Regions from separate parts of the Streptococcus sp. 1643 genome, predicted to be linked through region 2. Evidence: riboswitches for the same ligand, from Rfam matches in the RefSeq annotation. Region 2 holds a riboswitch; the other holds the start of a gene.
The links. A riboswitch is a leader RNA that binds a small molecule or an ion and turns the genes downstream of it on or off. The one in region 2 is predicted to bind thiamine pyrophosphate.
Positions count from the first base shown of each region.

Region 1: another riboswitch for thiamine pyrophosphate. It lies ahead of FD735_RS09580 (thiamine-binding protein); the one in region 2 lies ahead of FD735_RS06990 (TenA family protein).

Region 1 covers NZ_CP040231.1:1,849,621-1,854,357, reverse strand. Annotated here, with positions in the region: gene polA (DNA polymerase I) at 1-2,257, shown strand, start outside; TPP riboswitch at 2,361-2,463, shown strand; gene FD735_RS09580 (thiamine-binding protein) at 2,536-2,826, shown strand; gene FD735_RS09575 (ABC transporter permease) at 2,789-3,547, shown strand; gene FD735_RS09570 (ABC transporter substrate-binding protein) at 3,585-4,592, shown strand; gene FD735_RS09565 (ABC transporter ATP-binding protein) at 4,592-4,737, shown strand, end outside.
Region 2 covers NZ_CP040231.1:1,319,093-1,323,829, reverse strand. Annotated here, with positions in the region: gene FD735_RS07005 (amino acid ABC transporter permease) at 1-248, opposite strand, end outside; gene FD735_RS07000 (amino acid ABC transporter permease) at 208-888, opposite strand; gene lctO (L-lactate oxidase) at 1,098-2,234, shown strand; TPP riboswitch at 2,383-2,471, shown strand; gene FD735_RS06990 (TenA family protein) at 2,690-3,358, shown strand; TPP riboswitch at 3,482-3,570, shown strand; gene FD735_RS06985 (ECF transporter S component) at 3,729-4,289, shown strand; gene FD735_RS06980 (ATP-binding cassette domain-containing protein) at 4,290-4,737, shown strand, end outside.

The DNA.
Region 1 (4,737 bases), 530 kb from region 2:
TGAGAAGGATTCTTTTGATGTGACAATCGTTAGCGGAGACAAGGACTTGATCCAGTTGACGGATGAGCATACGGTTGTCGAGATTTCTAAGAAAGGTGTGGCTGAGTTTGAGGCCTTTACGCCAGACTATCTTATGGAAAAAATGGGCCTCACACCAGCTCAGTTTATAGATCTCAAGGCTCTTATGGGGGATAAGTCTGATAATATCCCTGGCGTCACTAAGATCGGTGAAAAGACGGGTATCAAGCTCTTGCTAGAACACGGTTCGTTAGAGGGTATTTATGAAAATATCGATGGGATGAAGGCTTCTAAGATGAAGGAAAATCTCATCAATGACAAGGAACAAGCCTTTTTGTCTAAAACCTTGGCGACCATTGAGACAAATGCACCGATTGAGATTGGCCTTGATGATTTGCTTTATAGTGGACCAGATGTGGAAAATCTCGGGAAATTCTACGATGAGATGGGCTTCAAACAGCTCAAGCAAGCTTTAAATGTGTCATCAACGGATGCGCCTGAAAGTTTGGATTTCACTATCGTTGACCAAGTCAGTCAAGACATGCTGAGCGCCAACTCTATCTTCCACTTTGAGCTTTTTGGTGAGAATTACCATACAGATGACTTGGTTGGTTTTGCCTGGTCCTGTGGGGATAAACTTTACGCTACAGACAAACTTGAGCTCTTGCAGGAGCCGATTCTCAAGGATTTTCTAGAAAAAACACCTCTGAAAGTGTATGATTTTAAGAAAGCGAAGGTTCTTTTAAATCGTTTGGGCTTGAGTTTGCAGGCCCCTGCTTTTGACAGCCGTTTGGCCAAATACCTCCTCTCTACTGTCGAGAACAATGAAATTTCAACCATTGCGAATCTCTATGGCCAAACTTATTTGGCTGATGATGAGATTTTCTACGGTAAGGGGGTCAAGAAAGCTATCCCTGAGAGAGAGAAATTCTTGGAACACCTAGCTCGCAAGGTTGCTGTATTAGTTGAAACCGAGCCTGTTTTACTTGAAAAACTCGGTGAACATGGGCAGTTAGACCTTCTCTATGACATGGAGCAACCTCTGGCTTTTGTCCTTGCCAAGATGGAAATTGCTGGGATTACAGTCAAGAAAGAGACCTTGCTTGAGATGCAGGCTGAAAATGAGCTTGTCATTGAAAAGCTAACTCAGGAGATTTATGAACTGGCTGGTGAGGAGTTTAATATCAACTCGCCTAAACAGTTGGGCGTACTTCTCTTTGAAAAACTGGGCCTTCCTCTAGAATACACCAAGAAAACCAAGACAGGTTACTCGACAGCCGTGGATGTGCTAGAGCGTCTGGCTCCTATTGCGCCAATTGTTAAGAAAATTCTAGACTACCGTCAGATTGCTAAGATTCAATCGACTTACGTGGTTGGCTTGCAGGATTGGATTTTAGATGATGGCAAGATTCACACGCGCTATGTGCAGGATTTGACTCAGACAGGGCGTTTGTCTAGTGTGGATCCAAACTTGCAAAATATTCCTGTTCGTTTGGAACAAGGTCGCCTCATTCGTAAGGCTTTTGTGCCAGAGTGGGAGGATAGTGTACTACTCAGTTCGGACTATTCACAGATTGAGTTGCGAGTTTTGGCGCATATCTCTAAGGATGAGCACTTAATCAAAGCCTTCCAAGAGGGAGCAGATATCCATACTTCGACAGCTATGCGTGTCTTTGAAATTGAACATCCTGAGGATGTGACGCCAAACGACCGTCGCAATGCCAAGGCTGTCAACTTTGGAGTGGTTTACGGGATTTCAGATTTTGGTTTGGCGAACAATCTTGGTATTAGTCGTAAGAAGGCCAAAGCCTACATTGATACCTACTTTGAGCGTTTTCCTGGGATTAAAAACTATATGGAAGAAGTGGTGCGTGAAGCGCGTGATAAGGGATATGTAGAGACCCTCTTCAAACGTCGTCGAGAGCTACCAGATATCAATTCGCGCAACTTTAACATTCGTGGTTTTGCAGAGCGAACTGCCATTAACTCCCCTATTCAGGGTTCGGCAGCAGATATCCTCAAGATTGCTATGATTCAGCTAGACAAAGCTCTAGTTGAGGGTGGTTATCAGACCAAGATGCTCTTGCAAGTGCATGATGAAATCGTCCTTGAAGTTCCGAAATCAGAACTAGCAGCTGTCAAAGTACTAGTGAAACAAACCATGGAAGAAGCCATCCAACTCAGTGTTCCCCTTATCGCAGATGAAAATGAAGGGGCAACCTGGTACGAGGCTAAATAAGAAAGCTATGATAGAGTTTGAAGCGCGTGCCTTCAAGCTCTTTTTCATGGTTTTCTGTAAGCAGTTTCCTTGACTTTTCCTTGTATTTGCGTTACTATATGTCCATATAAGATATGGGAGTCTGTGTACAGTCTGAGAGGAAGTGTTAAACTTCGACCGCACCTGATCTGGGTAATGCCAGCGTAGGGAACGATACTTAGCCGAATTCTGCACCTTTTCCATATATGGCAAAGGTTTTTCTTTTTGTCAAAAAGAAAAACTGAGAAGAGGAGGTTTTTATGAAAGCAAGCATTGCCTTGCAAGTCTTGCCCCTATCACAGGGGATTGATCGAATTGCTATTATCGATCAAGTGATTGCTTATCTGCAAGCTCAGTCCGTGACCATGGTGGTGACACCCTTTGAAACGGTCTTGGAAGGGGAGTTGGATGAGCTCATGCGTATTCTTAAAGAAGCGCTAGAAGTGGCAGGGCAGGAGGCAGATAATGTCTTTGCCAATGTCAAAATAAATGTAGGAGAGATTTTAAGCATCGATGAGAAACTTGAAAAGTATGATGAGACGACACACTAGTCTATTGGGTTTTCTAGGAGTCTTGTCAATCTGGCAGTTAGCAGGAATATTCAAACTTTTACCCAAGTTTATCCTGCCAACTCCTTTTGAAATTCTCCAGGCCTTTGCTCGTGACAGAGAATTTCTCTGGCACCATAGCTGGGCGACCTTGAGAGTGGCTTTGCTAGGTCTAGTCTTGGGAGTCTTGATTGCCTGTATGATGGCGGTGCTTATGGACAGTCTGACTTGGCTCAATGATCTTATCTACCCTATGATGGTGGTTGTTCAGACCATTCCGACCATTGCTATAGCCCCTATCCTGGTCTTGTGGCTAGGCTATGGAATTTTGCCCAAGATTGTCTTGATTATCCTGACGACAACCTTCCCTATCATCGTCAGCATTTTGGATGGTTTTAGGCATTGTGACAAGGATATGCTGACCTTGTTTAGTCTGATGCGGGCCAAACCTTGGCAAATCCTGTGGCATTTTAAAATCCCGGTTAGCCTGCCTTACTTTTATGCAGGTCTGAGAGTCAGTGTCTCCTACGCCTTTATCACAACAGTGGTATCTGAGTGGTTGGGAGGCTTTGAAGGACTAGGTGTCTACATGATTCAGTCCAAGAAACTGTTTCAGTATGATACCATGTTTGCCATTATTATTCTGGTGTCGATTATCAGCCTTTTGGGTATGAAATTGGTCGATGTTAGTGAAAAATATGTGATTAAATGGAAACGTTCATAGAATAAGAATGTTTCAAAAAAGAAAAGAGGAAATGAAAATGAAGAAAACATGGAAAGTGTTTTTAACGCTTGTAACAGCTCTTGTAGCTGTCGTGATGGTAGCTTGTGGTCAAGGAAATGCTTCTAAGGACAACAAAGAAGCAGAACTCAAGAAGATTGACTTTATCCTAGACTGGACGCCAAATACTAACCACACAGGGCTTTATGTTGCCAAGGAAAAAGGTTATTTCAAAGAAGCTGGAGTGGATGTTGATTTGAAATTGCCACCTGAAGAAAGTTCTTCTGACCTGGTTATCAATGGCAAGGCGCCGTTTGCTATCTATTTCCAAGACTACATGGCTAAGAAATTGGAAAAAGGGGCAGGAATCACTGCCGTTGCCGCTATCGTTGAGCACAATACATCTGGAATCATCTCACGTAAATCTGACAATGTCAGCAGTCCAAAGGACTTAGTTGGGAAGAAATACGGAACCTGGAATGACCCAACGGAGCTTGCTATGTTGAAAACCTTGGTAGAATCACAAGGCGGAGACTTTGAGAAGGTTGAAAAAGTACCAAACAACGACTCAAACTCTATCACACCAATTGCCAATGGCGTTTTTGACACTGCTTGGATTTACTACGGTTGGGATGGTATCCTTGCCAAATCGCAAGGTGTAGACGCCAACTTCATGTACTTGAAAGACTATGTCAAGGAGTTTGACTACTACTCACCAGTTATCATCGCAAACAACGACTATCTAAAAGACAACAAAGAAGAAGCTCGCAAAGTCATCCAAGCTATTAAAAAAGGCTACCAATATGCTATGGAACACCCAGAAGAAGCTGCAGATATTCTCATCAAGAATGCACCTGAACTCAAGGAAAAACGTGACTTTGTCATCGAATCTCAAAAATACTTGTCAAAAGAATATGCAAGCGACAAGGAAAAATGGGGACAATTTGATGCTGCTCGCTGGAATGCCTTCTACAAATGGGACAAAGAAAATGGTATCCTTAAAGAAGACTTGACAGACAAAGGCTTCACTAATGAATTTGTAAAATAATGACAGAAATTAGACTTGAACATGTAAGTTATGCCTATGGCGATGAAAAGATTTTAGAGGACATCAACCTGCAGGTGACGTCAGGTGAAGTAGTTTCTATCCTGGGACCTAGTGGTGTTGGAAAAACCACTCTCTTTAACCTAAT
Region 2 (4,737 bases):
CGAGCTAAGCCGAAATAAACGATGAAAAGTAGTACCAGCTGGGGCATGATACGGATAAATTCCAGATAAAAGCGTGTTAAAAAACGAATAACTCTAGAATGGTAGGTCATGATGATTCCCATGACTGTTCCGAAAATCATTGATAGAAGGACGGAGAGAATGGAAATTCCAATCGTGACACCCAATCCCTGTAGAATACGCAGGAGATTATTTCCCTGAAAGAGTACTTGCATTCCCGAATCCTGCATGGCGGAGCCTCCTTTCTATCCAGCTAAAGACTAGAGAGATGGGTAGAAGCATGATCAGGTAAGCAACTACCAACATGGCTAGTGCAATGTCTGTCTCATAATAGAGTCCAATCAAGTCCTTGGCGACGTACATGAGATCGGCTAAGGCTACCGCAGAGAAGACAGAGGTTTCTTTGATGAGAAAAATGACATTGGCACTAAAGGACGGTAGAGCAACCGCAGTCGCTTGCGGAAGAACCACATAGCGAAAGACCTGTACAGGCGTTAGACCGATGGCTAGACCAATCTCGTGCTGGGTTTGACTAACTGCTTCCAGTCCGCTTCTGAAAGATTCAGCCATGTAGGAGCCACCTAAAAAGATGAGCCCAACTGTTGCACAGACTTCTGAAGAAAGAACAATCCCTATTCGGGGAAGCCCGAAGTAGAGGAAGAAGAGTTGAATCAAAAGGGGCGTGTTTCGTGACAATTCGATGTAGGCTGTTGCTAGCTGTGAAAAGATAGGAACGCGATAATGCCGAATGACACTAACGATTAGACCAACAAGAAAAGAACCCAGAATTCCCCAAACTGCGATATGTAAGGTCAGAAAGAATGCCTTTTGATAGAGCGGTAAATATTGTTCAACAATGGACCAATCCAAAATAGAACCTCCCATCTAGGAATAATATAGCTATTGTAGCACTAAAGGGCATGTTTGGATAATATGAATTTTTTATCACAATGATAGAAAATATTTATCATGTCTGTGATTTGAAATTCCCAGACAAAATTTTTGAAAGGATTCTGAAAAAGAGGTAAGATAGTTTATGTAAGAAAAAGTAAACGCTTACTTAATAAGGAGGACACTTTATGTCATATAAAACAAGTAATGCAGAAGGACCTGTAGATTTTATTAACACTTATGATTTGGAGCCAATGGCGCAACAAGTCATTCCTAAAGCTGCCTTTGGTTATATCGCTAGTGGAGCAGAGGATACTTTCACTCTACGCGAGAACATCCGTGCCTTTAACCACAAACTTATTGTTCCTCATACGCTTTGTGATGTTGAAAATCCAAGTACAGAGATTGAATTTGCAGGTGAAAAATTATCTTCACCAATTATTATGGCGCCTGTTGCGGCTCATAAATTGGCAAATGAGCAGGGGGAAGTGGCGACTGCGCGTGGTGTACATGAGTTCGGTTCTCTCTATACAACTAGTTCCTACTCTACTGTTGATCTTCCGGAAATAACAGAAGCCCTTCAAGGGACGCCTCACTGGTTCCAATTTTACTTTAGTAAGGATGATGGTATCAACCGCCACATCATGGACCGTGTGAAGGCTGAAGGCTACAAAGCGATTGTCTTGACGGCAGATGCAACTGTAGGGGGCAATCGTGAGGTCGACAAGCGCAATGGATTCGTCTTCCCAGTTGGCATGCCGATTGTTGAGGAATACCTGCCAGAAGGTGCTGGTAAATCAATGGACTTTGTTTACAAATCAGCCAAACAACGCTTGTCTCCTCGCGATGTAGAATTTATCGCTGTTTACTCAGGTCTTCCTGTTTATGTCAAGGGGCCACAATGCCGTGAGGACGTTGAACGCTCTCTTGCTGCAGGTGCTTCTGGTATCTGGGTAACCAACCACGGTGGTCGCCAAATCGACGGTGGACCAGCATCATTTGACTCGCTTCAAGAAGTGGCTGAAGCAGTTGCTAAACGTGTGCCAATCGTCTTTGACTCTGGTGTTCGTCGCGGTCAGCACGTCTTTAAAGCCTTGGCTTCAGGAGCAGACTTGGTAGCTATTGGTCGCCCAGTCATCTATGGCTTGGCTCTGGGTGGTAGTGTGGGTGTACGTCAAGTCTTTGAACACTTGAATGCAGAATTAAAGACAGTTATGCAGTTATCTGGAACTCAGACTATTGAAGATGTTAAACGCTTCAAACTGCGTCACAATCCATACAATCCATCCTTCCCAGTTGATTCACGTGATTTGAAGTTGTATTGAGAAAGTAGAAAGTCTCCATTTGATGTGGAGGCTTTTCTTCGTGTATAGAAAGATTAAATCGCTATCAGAAACTATATAAATATATTTTCCAGTCAAATATCTTGCTAGAGCTTTCATTTTTTGCTATACTGGTCCAGTAATAAAATAATAAAGACATTTGGGGTGCTTTAGGCTGAGATGATACCCATTGAACCTGATACAGTTAATACTGGCGAAGGGAAATGTGAAAAGGTTTTTTTCGTATGTCGAAAAGAACTGTCTAATCTTGTAAGCTAAACTCTAATTCTCGTTTGTAATTGGAGTTTTTTTGTTTATCAAAAGAGGATAGGCTTGTTTAGGTAGCTTTCTGCAAATGCCCTCGATGTTCTTTAAAAGTATCAAGTGGAATTACGATTTTGCTTGGTATCTCTTGGTGTTTTATTGATTACTAAGGAGTAAAGAAAGGAAAAATAAATATGGAAACACAAGACTATGCATTTCAGCCAGGTTTGATCGTTGGAGAATTATTAAAAAGCAGTCAGAAGGATTGGCAGGCTGCAATCAATCATCGTTTTATTAAGGAACTTTTTGCGGGGACAATTGAGAATAAGGTCTTAAAAGACTACCTGATTCAAGATTATCATTTCTTTGATGCTTTCTTATCCATGCTGGGTGCTTGTGTAGCTCACGCAGACCAGCTTGAATCCAAACTTCGTTTTGCCAAGCAACTAGGCTTTCTTGAAGCAGATGAAGATGGTTATTTCCAAAAGGCTTTCAAAGAGTTAAATGTAGCAGAGCATGACTATCTAGAAGTGAACTTGCACCCTGTAACAAAAGCGTTTCAGGATTTAATGTATTCTGCTGTGGCTTCATCAGACTATGCTCATCTTTTGGTCATGCTGGTCATTGCAGAAGGTCTCTATTTAGACTGGGGTTCTAAAGATTTGGCTCTACCTGAAGCCTATATTCATTTAGAATGGGTCAATCTCCACAGAGGTCCTTTCTTTACAGAGTGGGTTCAATTTCTAGTTGATGAACTTAATCGTGTCGGGAAAAATCGAGAAGATTTGACAGAGCTTCAGGAACGCTGGAATCAAGCAGTTGCTTTGGAATTAGCTTTTTTTGATATCGGTTATGAATTATAGGACAGATTCAATACTTTTATGTAGATTAAAAGAATGAACAAACAAACTATATAAATATATTTTCCGGTCAAATATCTTGCTAGGGCTTTCAAATTCTGTTATACTGGTCCAGTAATTAAATAATAAAGACATTTGGGGTGCTTTAGGCTGAGATGATACCCATTGAACCTGATACAGTTAATACTGGCGAAGGGAAATGTGAAAAGGTTTTTTTCGTATGTCGAAAAGAACTGTCTAATCTTGTAAGCTAAACTCTAATTCTCGTTTGTAATTGGAGTTTTTTTGTTTATCAAAAGAGGATAGGCTTGACGGCAAGCCTTTTGGTAGCTCTCCTTGAATGCCCCACTTTTCTTTAAAAAAGGAGTTTTTTATGTTGAAAAAATGGCAGTTAAAAGATGTTATCTTGCTTGCTTTCTTGTCTATCTTTTTTGGTGGCGTTTTTGTGGGTTCGGGCTATCTGTTTGATATTCTCACCCTGATCTTGGCCCCTCTTGGTTTGCAGGCCTTTGCCAATGAAATCCTCTTTGGTCTCTGGTGTATGGCTGCGCCCATTGCGGCTATCTTTGTTCCAAGAGTCGGAAGTGCAACGATTGGAGAAGTGCTCGCTGCGCTTGCTGAAGTCCTTTATGGTAGCCAATTCGGTCTAGGCGCTCTTTTGTCTGGCTTGGTTCAAGGTTTGGGAAGTGAACTTGGTTTTATCGTAACCAAGAATCGCTATGAAAGTTGGTTCTCTCTAACTGCTAATAGTATTGGGATTACCCTTTTTAGCTTTGTCTATGAATACATTAAGTTAGGTTACTACGCCTTCTCCCTTCCTTTTGTCCTTTCCTTGCTGGTGGTGCGCTTTATTTCTGTCTTTTTCTTCTGTACCATCTTGGTTCGTGCCATTGTCAAACTTTATCATCAGTTTGCAGCTGGGGGCAAGGCATAGATGGGGCTGGAACTACGAGCGATTCAGTCCCCAATCTTTTCGGAACCGATTGATTTTACTTTTCATGCGCAAGCCTTCACCTTGTTAGTTGGGAGCAGTGGTTCAGGAAAATCCAGCCTCTTTCAAATGATTGCCCAAGTCAGTTCTCTTCCCTATAGTGGTCAAGTCCTGATAGATGGGAGCGAGGTCAGTCAGCTTTCTATCGTCGAACGTGTCCAGACAGTTGACATTCTCTTTCAAAATCCCAATCATCAATTTACCATGGAGAACTTGTTTGAGGAGCTGATTTTTACCTTGGAGAATATCGGCCATCCCGTTCAAGAAATTGATTCTAAAATAGCAGAGGTGGTCCAGCAATTTCGCTGTAAGGCAATTTTGCACCGTCCCATTCATCACTTATCAGGTGGGGAAAAGCAAAAGGCTGCGCTAGCTGTTCTCTTTGCTATGA